Regions from separate parts of the Alteromonas sp. AWJ4_197 genome, predicted to be linked through region 4. Evidence: predicted binding sites of a transcription regulator. Region 4 holds the regulator's gene; each other region holds the start of a gene.

Region 1 (3,191 bases), on a different contig from region 4:
CTGGGTTTCGGCGTTCGTGACCCCGGTTTTTGAAAATTCTCAGATCACGGGCTATGAATCAGTACGTGTGCCGGCCTTGCCGGACGAAATTGCCCGTGCAGAATACTGTTACGAGCGGCTACGTGAAGGTAAGTCCAGTACGTCAACCGGTGAACTGGCCGTTCACTACATGAAAAATTACCTGCCATTTATCGTGATGGGTCTTATTACCGTGGCGGCTTTATTCGCCACGGCAGGTGTGCTGCCGGCCGGTATCGCTGCCGCAGGTTTTGCGGTGTGCAGTTTCTGGATGGCCTCTAAAATTAAAGGTGACTGGCAGGCGCTTATTGATATTTCTCCTGACAGCTATTCGAATCCGGTGGTATCGCAAACCTATTTTGCAGACTTCGGTAACCGGTCACGTGCCAAACTGGTTTTGGGATGCGAACTTGCGCGCAGCCGCACAGCTCTTGCCCGCATTCAGGATGCCGCCGGGGGGTTGGATACGATTGCCAACACCACCCATCAACAGGCCGAAATCACCAGTACGGCTGTCGTGCAGCAAAACGAGGCAACGCAAAACATTGCTTCAGCCGTTAACGAGATGTCGCAGGCTATTCAAAGTGTATCAGAGCGGGTTGACATGAATGCCGACAGCGCCCGTTCTGCTTCTAAAAATGTGGAAGCCGGTAATCAGAAAGCGGATGAGGCGTTATCTGCCATCATGGCGCTTAAAGAAGCGGTCAGTTCTATTTCGGTCACCGTGCAGGAACTGGCGCAGTCCACGAATGATATTGGTGAAGCTGCCAGTTTAATATCGACCATTGCTGAACAGACAAACCTGCTGGCACTGAACGCCGCCATTGAAGCAGCCCGCGCCGGCGAGCAGGGACGAGGCTTCGCTGTAGTTGCTGATGAAGTACGGTCACTGGCATCAAAAACCAGAGAGTCCACAGATAAAATTCATAATATTATCCATGTTCTGGCTGAGCGGTCAGAACGTGCTGTCAGAGTATCCAATGACGGTATGGCATCAGCCGAGCAGGGCACGGCCATTGTTGAAGATACCCGCAAAACACTGGCAGACATTAATCAGGCCGTGAGTGTTATTGCAGATCAAACCTTCGAAATGGCCTCCGCTGTAGAGCAGCAAAGTTCTGTGGCAGAACACATCAATCAGCAAGTCGTAGAAATTGCCGATGGTGCCAAAGATACCCAGCGGGCATCAGAATCATCATTAGATGCCAGCCAGCGTCTGCGTAAAACCGTTAACGAAGTACACTCGGTTATCACCCGCTTTACCAATAAGCGGAATGTAGTGTAACCCGCTTTTAGTTTTTACTGTTTGCCTGTAGCTTTACCACTTCTGCTGATTCGGCGTCGAGGACGTCATCAGCAGAAGCGCCTTTGAGCAATTTGCCTACGGCATCTTTATTCTTTGCCAGCATGACAGACAGATTCTCAATCACGTCGTCTTCCAGCTTGATACCTTTCGCACCGATGTAAGCAGCCAGATTATCTGCCGCATCCAGCATTTTGTCATACTGATCAGCTTCCTTCTTGTCTGTAGTGACCAACTTTTCTACCCCTTTATGCGAAACAACATATTGCACTGTAATAGCCATGATGGTTCTCCGATGTCGAACGTAAAATGAAATTTAATTTTAACCTGATTCATAATTACTGTATAAATAAACAGTATCTGAGGCAACTGTTTTTTGTACTATGTTGAGAATTATTCCGGTTATTGCACAGGCTGGTATCACCGGCTTCGAGTCCCCGGCAGCCGAATACCGACAGCTCGGGCTTGATCTCGACGAGCTGCTTATAGACCATCCCACTGCTACATTTATTGGACAGGCACAGGGAGAGTCGATGACCGGCGTGGGCATATTCGATGGCGATTTACTCATTGTCGACCGCGCTGCTGCACCCACTTCGCTGGATGTGGTGGTGGCTAATTTGAATGGTGTGTTTGTGTGTAAGCTATTCGATCGCAAAGCCATGGTTCTGGTATCGCCCGGCAAACACCAGCAACCTTACGTGTTGGGGGAGGGAGATACCTTCGAAGAAGAAGGCATTGTTATCCGTTCTGTCAGAATGCATCGCTATACCAGGCAGTTAAGACAATGTTTGCGTTAGTCGATGCCAACGGCTTTTATGCGTCCGCCGAAAAGGTGTTTGACCCCGCTATCCGTGACAAACCCGTGGTGGTACTGACAAATAACGATGGCTGCATTTGTGCATTGTGCGACAAGGCGAAAGCCCTCGGCGTAAAGAAATTCGGCCCGTACTACAAGGTACAGAAACTGCTGGAACAAAAAGGGGCAGTGATCAGGTCGTCTAATTATGAACTGTATGACTATTTGTCCAACCAGATGATGAATATTGTTGGCGGTTTTGCGCCTCACCAGCATGTGTACTCTATCGACGAGTGCTTTTTGTATTTTGATAACTGGCAACCGCCGGAAGGATGGAACGCCTACGGTGAAACTATCAGGCGTGCTGTCTGGCAGCAGTTACGTCTGCCTGTAGGAGTGGGTTTCGGGCTTACGCCGACGCTGGCGAAGGTAGCCAGCCATGCGGGTAAAAGACTGGGAGATAAATCCGGCATTGCGGTGCTTGCTGAAAAGACACAGATCCAGCGCACCTTACAGGAAATGTCGCCGCAAGATGTGTGGGGGATTGGCCGGCGTATCGCGGAAAAGCTGGAAAACAGTGGTGTGCGCTCTGCGTGGGAGCTTGCCTGCGCAGCGCCTAAAAGTATCCGTAAGCAATTCTCTGTAGAGATTGAACGTACCGTGCGGGAGCTTAACGGCGTTACCTGCATTGAATGGGAAAGTCATCGTCCTAAAAAACAGCAAATCTATGCTACCCGCGCTTTTGGCCACCCAGTTATGGACCATCAGAGTTTACGGCAGGCACTTTGCTGGCATGCTGAGCGGGTAGCTGAAAAGCTCAGGAAGCAAAATTGTACCGTGAAAACCCTTACCCTTTTTGCCCATGCGAACCCCTTTGCCGCCAGCGGACATTATCATAAAGCTGTACAGCACCGTTTTGCCATTGCCACGGCGGATACGCGAATGCTGTCAGAAGCCGCCGGTAATGCAGCTGATTCTTTATATAAAGAAGGCGTGTTGTTTCATAAGTGCGGCGTGGGAGCAATTGAAATTCAGGATGAAGATGTAAAACAGCCGGATTTGTTCGCACAA
Region 2 (3,191 bases), on a different contig from region 4:
AGAAATGCACTCAGCGGCGTCATTTCATCGGCTTCTTCCGGCACGATAAACTGCTTACAGGCTGTGACCAGTTCCTCAAGGTTTTCCAGGCGTGCCTGTGCTTTTTCACCTTTTTCAGCCTGATACATGGCATATAAGCCGGAATGTTTGATAGCTTTGTCGGCCTGTTCTTCCAGTGGTAAATCTGCCATTGCCTGTTCAAGATCGGTTATCAGTACAATAAAACTCTGCAAGGCGTTAGCTGCACGTCCTTTCAGGGAACCGTCGGTAAGTAACAAATTACTGGCCTGCCACAACGAGCAGTTGTGCGTTCTGGCCGTCTCACGGATAGCTGACAGCGTTTTCTCACCCATGCCGCGGCTGGGTGTATTAACTACCCGCTCATAGGCAGCGTCATCATGAGGGTGATTAACCATGCGCAGATAACCCAGCGCGTCTTTAATTTCCTGGCGTTCGAAGAATCGCAGACCACCGTAAATCCGGTAAGCCAGTCCTTCATGCAACAGCGCTTCTTCCAGTACACGGGACTGAGCATTATTGCGGTATAGAATGGCACTTTCACTGAGGGCATTACCCTGCTGCAGCCAGCTCTTAATTTGCGACACAATAAAGCGGGCTTCATCCAGTTCGTTGAAACCGGCATATACAGATACCAGTTCACCGTCAGCACCGTCAGTCCAGAGCTCTTTGCCGAGCCGGCCGGTGTTGTTGTCGATCACCGCGTTTGCGGCTTTCAGAATTGTGCTGGTGGAGCGGTAATTCTGTTCAAGACGGATGGTTTCCGGCTTCGGGAAGTCCTTCAGAAACCTATGTATATTATCGACATTTGCACCCCGCCAGCCATAAATTGACTGATCGTCGTCGCCCACGATCATGATGGTGTTTTCGCCGGTGCTGCACAGCATGCGAAGCCAGGCATACTGAATGTTATTGGTGTCCTGGAATTCGTCGACCAGTACCGCACGGAAACGTTTTTGATAGTGAGCCAGAATCTCCGGATTACGGGCCCACAACTCATGCGCCCGCAAAAGCAGTTCGGCAAAATCAACCAGTCCGGAGCGGTCACAGGACTCCTGGTAGGCCGCATAAATATCGCGCATCTTCTGCTGGGTATGATCGTTATGGGTATCGATGTGCTGGGGTCTTAAGCCTTCATCTTTATTGCCATTGATGTACCACTGTACCTGTCTTGGCGGCCAGTGTTTCTCATCCAGATTCAGCGCTTTCAGAATACGGCGGATCAGCCGGTACTGGTCGTCAGAATCCAGAATTTGGAAATTTTCCGGCAAGCCGGCTTCGGCGTGATGTGCTCTGAGTAGACGATGCGCCAGGCCGTGGAAGGTACCCATCCACATGGTGTGCATGCTGCGCTTCATCAGATGTTCAATCCGGCCGCGCATTTCCTTGGCTGCTTTATTCGTGAAGGTTACCGCCAGAATTGAAAATGGCGCGATGTTCTCTACTTCCATCAGCCAGGCGATGCGGTGAACCAGTACCCGTGTTTTGCCACTACCGGCGCCTGCAAGCACCAGCATGTTCGACTGAGGGGCAGCAACGGCTTCGCGTTGTTTGTCATTTAGGTCGTCGAGAAGTAAAGATACATCCATCGGGCAGATCACCAGCGTAATTAATTTCAGACCGGCAGATTATGCCAGAGCAGGCTGTGAATTTATACAGTAAGGCAAAGGGAATCATTATTCTACCGTGCCATGTGACTGATGTTAAAAAGAAGTCTCAAAATTAGACTAAAGGCTAAGTGTGTGGAAAATATACACTTTGTTAGAGTTTACCTGTACAGTGCTATTCACACAGGAAATAGTATTCAAGGTGTCGGGTGCGTAGCGTAAATAAAATGGCTATGCGCGGAGGGTAGGAAACCTTGCCCTTTTTGCGCCTTAAATGACGGGATAGTCATGGATTACAACGTAGATAACGAAACCATTGATTTCGATAAACTGATTATCGAAATTTATGACGCAGCACTCACCCGTAAATGGGGCAGGGTGCTGGCGCAGTGCAATAAAGTGTTTCTGGCCAACAAAACATTTCTCGTACTTCGCGATGTGATCAACGACAGAGAAGTTGCCTGGCGTATGAAGACCGCCGGTGAGGGTTGCCCGTCTTTTCCACCTGAAGTGGATTTATCTTCACTTTCCGCCCTGAAACCTTTTTTCTTCCGGCTCCATGAGGGGGATATCTTTGATACCTGTTCACCAGCATTTCGAAGTTCAGAACATTTTACCTCTATTGCAGGGAAAGTACTGACCCCGCTGGATGCAGAAAAAACACTGGCAGCACTGGTGTTGCGGGACGAACGCTACGAAGCATATCTAGGTGTATGCCGTCCGGAGCAGGATGACGATTTTTCAAAATACGAAGAAGTTGCTTTCAAACGTTTAGTGCCGCACTTTGTCCGCGCAGCCCGTTTCTTCCGTGATGAAGAAATATTTCGTCAGCAAAGACAACTGGCGCAGGGCGTTTACGAACACATTAAAACGGCATTTGTGGTGTGTGACAGCCAGTTAAGGGTGCAGGCCTGTAACAGTCAGGCAGAGCAATACCTGAATTCAGGTAAAGCCGTTGCGCTTAACAAAAAACGCCTTGTTTTTGCCATGCCACATCAGCACACCCGTTTTTGCGACAAAGTTCAAGCTTGCCTATCAGGCGCTGAGAAGGACGAAGTGGTGCACGTTGTTGATGATAACGTGGACGTGATTGAAATCTTCCATATTCACCGGCTTGCCTCTCAGGCAGAAGAGGAGCGGCGTGAGCCGTTAGCCGTTGTAAATATTGTATCCAGAGGAAAACCGGACTGGCAGAACATTCAGTCTTGCTACGCGCTTAACAAGCGGGAAGTATTGATTGCGCGCATGTTGTATAAGTGCGCTTCCTACCGTGATATTGCAGCGGCTGCGGGACTGACTACCGGTGAGGTGGATATTCAGGTACAACGTCTGATAAAAGCCATGGGCGTTAAAAATGAAGAAAACCTTATTGATAAGCTGGCCATGTTTTCCGGTACCGCACCGAAGTTCGCTTAATCTGTCTGCCTGTTCTTAAATCTGTTGTCGTGGTGCTTGTCGTAAGAGGAGTAACCGCTATCGCCTTGCATGGTGTTTTCGGACACTGGTTTGCACCATCTGCTGTAAAGTACGTATGAAATGCATATCTTCGACTCCGGAGCGTGCGAG
Region 3 (3,191 bases), on a different contig from region 4:
ATACTAGAAAAAGAGGCTTCTTCTCGATAACTGAAAGAGGGATAGAAGCACTCAATTCTGGCCAGAATATCGACAATAAATATTTGAAGCAGTTTGACACATTCAATTCATTTCACGGACAGAGTTCTGAAATAAAAGTAGTGGATAGCACTCTCATCCAAGACGACGAACAAATGACCCCCGATGAGGTCTTGAGACGCGCTTATGAAAAAATTAACGATTCACTATCAACAGATCTTCTCACTAGAGTACGAGCTGTTTCTCCCATCTTCTTTGAAACGCTGCTTGTCGACTTGCTTGTCGAAATGGGATATGGAGGAAACGAAGAAGGTGCCGCTCATGCACTAGGAAGAACAGGGGACAATGGAGTTGATGGCGTTATCAATCAAGACCCTCTCGGCGTTGACCAAATTTATATTCAGGCGAAAAGATACGCTGAAGGAAATAACGTTGGAGCGGGTGATATTCGAGATTTCTTTGGAGCACTCAACCTAAAAAAGGCAAACAAAGGGCTATTTATAACTACTTCCGATTTCACTCAGTCGGCCGTGCAAACCGCAAGAGACCTTGGAAGCCGTATCGTTTTAATTAATGGACAACAGCTCTCGAAACTCATGCTGAGATTCAATGTGGGGTGCAGAGATGTGGAAACATTACATCTGAAGCGAGTCGATGAGGACTTTTTTGATAATTAGTGTATAAGCAAATAGGAAATGAAACAGGTTTTCGAGTACGTGAGTATGCTCCCAAGTCACGTAAAATATAGAACATTTTTCAGTCGTGACTAGCGTTACTATGAATTGCTGGTAATGAATTATGAATGGCAATCAACAATGAAGATCGTTACATGGAACTGCAATGGTGCTTTAAGGAGAAAGACCAACGAGGTCGACGCTCTTAATGCAGATATAGTGATCGTACAAGAATGCGAAGATCCGGCACAATCAACGAAACAATATCGTGAATGGGCTGGTGAATACCTTTGGGTCGGAACCTATAAGAGTAAGGGTATTGGTATATTTCCAAAAAATGGAAACTTGATTAAAGCATTGAACTGGAATGGACAGTTTAAGATTGAGGGTTTACAGACTAAAAGCTCTTCTCTTACTTGGTCAACATCAGACTTGAACTTATTTCTGCCTTTTATCATCAATGATGAAATGACAGTCCTAGCCGTTTGGACAAAAGGCAATGATTCCCAGATATTTGGTTATATGGGGCAATTCTGGAAGTATCTTCAAATTCACAGGAATGATTTAGAGAATGAGAAAACGATTATTATCGGAGATTTTAATAGTAATGCGGTCTGGGATAAGGGAGATCGTTGGTGGAGTCATAGCGACGTCATAGCTGAGTTAAAAGAAATGGGGATTTCGAGTCTATATCACGAACAATTTAAAGAGGAGCAAGGTAAAGAGAGCTCACCAACATTCTACTTACATCGAAGAGAAGAAAAACCATACCACATCGATTATGCATTTGTTTCTAAAGATATTATTCACAAGTCAAAATTATTTCTTGGCAAGCGCACCGACTGGATTAGAGTCAGCGATCATATGCCTCTTAGTATAGAGGTCGCGGAAAGTCTAAAATCTTCAACCTGAAGGTCTGTTAATTGTCTTTTGCGGACGAAAATCGTATTCGCATCTGATGTCCGCTTTTCGCTCTAAGCGAACATCGACAAAATCAGATACTTCTGTAAAAGGCATCACTTAAAACCTTCTCCAAACCAAACTACCTGCCAAGAACTCCTCAAACACGGCCGTAGATAACAACATTTTCATCCCGCCTTAAAAACTTCACTTTACACAGCCCAAATACTGTATATATTTACACATACTGTATAAACATACTGCGGTGAACACATGCTGGTTAATCTGTCGATCAAAAATTTCGCTGTTGTTAAGCAATTGTCTGTCAATCTTGAGTCGGGTATGACGGCCATCACCGGTGAAACCGGTGCGGGTAAGTCTATTGCCATTGATGCACTCAGCCTTTGTCTGGGTGAGCGGGCCGATGCCGGCGCGGTGCGTAAAGACGCGCCTAAAGCTGAAATCGTTGCCCATTTTAATCTGAAAGGCCATAAAGCTGCACTGGCCTGGCTGGATGAGCAGGAATTGCTGGATGAAGATAACGACAGCTGTTTTGTACGCCGTGTCATTTCCCGCGAAGGCAGATCGAAAGCGTTCATTAACGGCACACCGGTATCGCTGCAACAGCTGAAACAATTCGGCCAGTACCTCATTGCTATCCATGGCCAGAACACGCACCTTCAGCTCTTGAAAGACGATTACCAGCGAAAGCTGGTGGATCAGTATGCCGCGCATCCTGCCTTGCTGAGCGCCGTGTCAGATAACTACCGCTTGTGGAAGCAGAAACAGTCGGAACTGAAAAATCTGGAAACACAGGCACAACAGCGTGCTGACCGTCAGCAACTGCTGGCCTACCAGGTACAGGAACTGGATGAGTTTGCTATTGAAGACGGCGAATTTACCGAACTGGAAATTGAGCACCGCAGGTTGAGTAACGGCCAGACATTGCTGGAACAGGCGCAAACGAGTTTTTATAACCTGTATGAGAATGATGAGGGTAATGCGTTATCCATTATCCAAAATGGTCTTGACCGTCTGTCTGAGCTGGAAGAACACGACAGTGCCCTGACGCCGATTATTGCCTTGCTGAACGATGCCTCTATTCAGGTAGAAGAAGCGGCCAGAGAATTACGCAGCTATTGCGATGATCTTGAAATAGATCCTCTGCGGCTGCAACAGGTGGAATCCCGTTACAGCAAAGCCATGGAACTGGCACGTAAGCATACTGTGATGCCTGAAGAACTGTTCGGGCATCATCAGGCACTGGCGGCAGAATTTGCCGGTCTGGAGCAGGATGAGAATCGTCTGGAAGATTTACAGCATGAGGTCGTTGAAGCAAAAGATGCTTACCGTCAGGCCTGTGAGGCACTTTCGGCATCAAGGCAGGTTGCTTCGGTTAAGCTGGCAGAAGCGATTCAGGGGCAAATCCGTCAGATGAATATGCCTCATGCGGTTATCGATATTGCTGTCGATTATCAGGAAGACAAAACGCCTGTAGCGTCAGGTCTGGATGATGTGACTTTCCTGGTGTCCACAAACCCCGGCCAACCGGCAGATAAACTGGAAAAAGTGGTGTCGGGCGGTGAGCTGTCGCGTATC
Region 4 (3,191 bases):
CCGACGATATGGCAATCATACAGGAAGAAATATTTGGTCCATTATTGCCCATTCGTCTGTATCAATAAGAGGACGAGGCAATTGATTACATCAATCAACACCCTCGCCCTTTAGCCGCCTATTACTTCAATGAGGACAGCACAGCAAGTATTTGCACAACAAACGACTTCCGGAGCGCTGGTCATCAACGACGTCATGACCCATGTATCTATTGATGAGCTGCCTTTTGGTGGTGTGGGCGCGTCAGGTATGGGGGCTTACCATGGTATTCATGGCTTCCGCCAGTTCTCTCATGCCAGGGCGGTGGTAGTACAAAGCGAAGCGGGTGTATCAAATCTTCGATTGCGAGCACCGTATGCAGACAAACAAGCAGCCGTAGACGCTTTTTTTTAATCATTGATTCATCCATATTGTTAAAAGATAGAGAGGTTTATATGAAAATCTTAATGGTACTTACATCGCATAATGAGCTGGGTAACACCGGTGAAAAAACAGGCTTTTGGTTGGAGGAGTTTGCAGCGCCTTACTACACCTTTACAGATGCTGGTGCTGAGCTGGTGTTGGCTTCACCTCTGGGGGGACAACCACCTCTGGATCCGAAAAGTGATTTGCCTGATTTTCAAACCCCTGCGACTGAGCGATTTAAGCAAGACCAACAGGCGCAGCAAGTACTGGCGAACACTGTCAAACTTGAAAACGTGTCACACACAGATTTTGATGCGGTGTTTTATCCGGGCGGCCATGGCCCCCTGTGGGATCTTGCTGAGTCAGAACAGTCTGTTTCACTGATCGAAGCGTTTGAGCGGGCAGGCAAGCCAATCAGTTTTGTGTGTCATGCCCCTGGGGTCCTGCGTCATGTAAAAACTGATAACGGCGAGCCGCTTATCAAAGGTCGTAAAGTTACTGGCTTTACTAACGGAGAAGAAGCGGGGGTGGAGTTGACTGATGTGGTGCCATTCTTGATAGAAGATGAATTCATTCGTCTTGGCGGTTACTATGAAAAAGGTGCGGACTGGGAGCCTCACGTAGTTGAAGATGGCCGATTGATTACAGGCCAAAATCCAGCCAGCTCCGAAGCTGTCGCGCAAGCCTTGATTAAACAACTTGCATAATTTCCCTCAAATTTAGCCGGTGGCGTTCTGATTAGGAGGCCCCTGGCTAAAATTTCTTGATAAGAAGATACCTTTTTATTCCCAAGGAGAACTAAAACAGCGTATTACAATGTACAACTAATGCATATCGTTGCAATGAAAACCAGGCGCTGTTAACTGCGCCCCCTGAATAAGCGTAATAATTTCGCCGGCAGCCCTTGTCAAACCAGCGCAACTGTATATACTCACAGGAACTGTATAGAAAAACAGGGCTGTTTATGCGTCCACTTACTCCAAGACAAACGGAAGTTCTCGAACTGATCAAAACCACCATGCTGGAAACCGGCATGCCGCCCACCCGTGCGGAAATTGCGAAGCAATTAGGGTTTAAATCAGCTAATGCAGCAGAAGAGCATTTAAAGGCGCTGGCCCGTAAAGGTGTAATCGAAATTCTGGCGGGTACCTCACGGGGTATAAAGCTGAATATTCCGCTGGAAGCAGAAAACGATGAAGACGCAGGCTTACCGTTAATCGGCCGTGTTGCGGCAGGTGAACCTATTCTGGCGCAGGAACATGTGGAAATGCATTACAAGGTCGACCCTGATCTGTTCCACCCCCGTGCGGATTTCCTGTTACGTGTAAACGGTATGAGTATGAAAGATATCGGTATTCTGGATGGTGATCTACTTGCCGTTCACCGAACTACTGACGTGCACAATGGGCAGGTAGTTGTTGCCAGGGTTGATGAGGATGTCACGGTAAAACGTCTGGAAAAACGCGGCCGCGAAGTTTGGCTGCATGCAGAAAATGAAGAATTCGATACCATAAAGGTGGATCTTGCTGCTGAACCATTCAACATTGAAGGTCTGGCTGTAGGTGTAATCCGCAATGCTGACTGGATGTAAGTCCTTTCGCTAAGCGCGGTGCAATAACTATTGTGTGCGCTGGCCACAGCGCTAAAAATTGGAAGGGCGATGATATAAACCATCATCGCCCTTTTTCTTTACTATTGGCTGGTATGTGCAAAGTGCAGTGTCTTGAGCGCCAGCAGAAAAACATCAGCATTGTCTTCACCACTGACATTTTTTACTACAGTAACCGCTGTTTTATGTTCACGGCAAAGAATGGTCATTGTAATGCCGCCCATACTGCCACCTGAGTGCATCACTGCATCAGGAATATCGTCCATCAAAGCCAGCGCGCTCACGTTATCTTTATACGCTTTACGTTTTTTGTAATCGCCAAAACCGGTTTTCCAGCCTATGCCGAAGCCCACGGTTTCACCATTGTTAAGCCTGGCAGGAGTAAACATGGCGCGGGTAGTCTCTGGTTTCAGGTAATCGCTTGCCACATGGGCTACAGCAAACCGGACAATATCTGACGGCGTAGAAATAAAACCGCCGCCGGCCCATTTATAGCTGTGATCCGTTTGTGGCGCATTAATCAGCTCACCTTCGTGTACGGTGTAAGGTCTCGCCCGGTGATCGATGATGGTGTACTGGTCGTCAAATACCGTGTTGTCCAGTTTCAGCGGCGCGAACACTTCTTCGTTTATGATGGCGCGGAAATCCCGGGACGCGTCAGCCCCTTCCATTGCGGCACTGACCAGTGTCCAGGCAAACGTTGAATAACGGTGATCTGTGCCGGGTGCAAACAGCAGTGGATCATCTTTAAACATCGCCAGTGCACTGTCGATATCCGGATAACTTTCATTCAGAAGGAATTCATTGGCACCTTCTTTGTAGTGCCTGATGCCTGCTGTATGTGAGGTAAGCTGGCGCAGAGTAATGACCGGTTTATCAGCAGGCCATGCGCTGACGTATTCAGTTACCGGTTTATCCAGATCAATGTTGCCCGCTTCCGCAAGACGCATTAATCCGGCCGTAGCGATGAGTTTAGAGACACTGCCGATACGCACCTTGTGATCTGTCGTCATCGGTACATGGTTTTCCACGTCGGCAAAACCGTAGCCTTTAGCCATCAGCATGCCCTTATCGTTGCCCAGTGCCATGGTTATACCCGGCACTGTGTCATGACTTACCGCTTCTTCAAACAGAGCGTTAATAGCGCCGGAAGGAAGAGCTTTGGCAAAAACAGAGG

The links. The regulator LexA, encoded in region 4, represses DNA repair genes until DNA is damaged. The targets are predictions, from matches to a motif close to TACTGTATNNNNATACAGTA.
Region 1: ACXAGC_RS07040 (S24 family peptidase) is a predicted target of LexA. The motif match lies at 1,661-1,680, and genes of this name have one in related genera.
Region 2: uvrD (DNA helicase II) is a predicted target of LexA. The motif match lies at 1,660-1,679, and genes of this name have one in related genera.
Region 3: recN (DNA repair protein RecN) is a predicted target of LexA. The motif match lies at 1,838-1,857, and genes of this name have one in related genera.

Annotation. Positions count from the first base shown of each region.
Region 1 covers NZ_JBSWWW010000003.1:99,731-102,921, reverse strand. Annotated here, with positions in the region: gene ACXAGC_RS07050 (methyl-accepting chemotaxis protein) at 1-1,303, shown strand, start outside; gene ACXAGC_RS07045 (YebG family protein) at 1,311-1,604, opposite strand; gene ACXAGC_RS07040 (S24 family peptidase) at 1,705-2,121, shown strand; gene ACXAGC_RS07035 (Y-family DNA polymerase) at 2,109-3,191, shown strand, end outside.
Region 2 covers NZ_JBSWWW010000003.1:119,461-122,651, reverse strand. Annotated here, with positions in the region: gene uvrD (DNA helicase II) at 1-1,607, opposite strand, end outside; gene ACXAGC_RS07145 (helix-turn-helix transcriptional regulator) at 1,914-3,041, shown strand.
Region 3 covers NZ_JBSWWW010000007.1:54,630-57,820, reverse strand. Annotated here, with positions in the region: gene ACXAGC_RS16210 (restriction endonuclease) at 1-695, shown strand, start outside; gene ACXAGC_RS16205 (endonuclease/exonuclease/phosphatase family protein) at 834-1,604, shown strand; gene recN (DNA repair protein RecN) at 1,866-3,191, shown strand, end outside.
Region 4 covers NZ_JBSWWW010000001.1:627,724-630,914, reverse strand. Annotated here, with positions in the region: gene ACXAGC_RS02770 (aldehyde dehydrogenase family protein) at 1-68, shown strand, start outside; gene ACXAGC_RS02765 (aldehyde dehydrogenase family protein) at 130-393, shown strand; gene ACXAGC_RS02760 (type 1 glutamine amidotransferase domain-containing protein) at 435-1,112, shown strand; gene lexA (transcriptional repressor LexA) at 1,370-1,996, shown strand; gene ACXAGC_RS02750 (serine hydrolase domain-containing protein) at 2,098-3,191, opposite strand, start outside.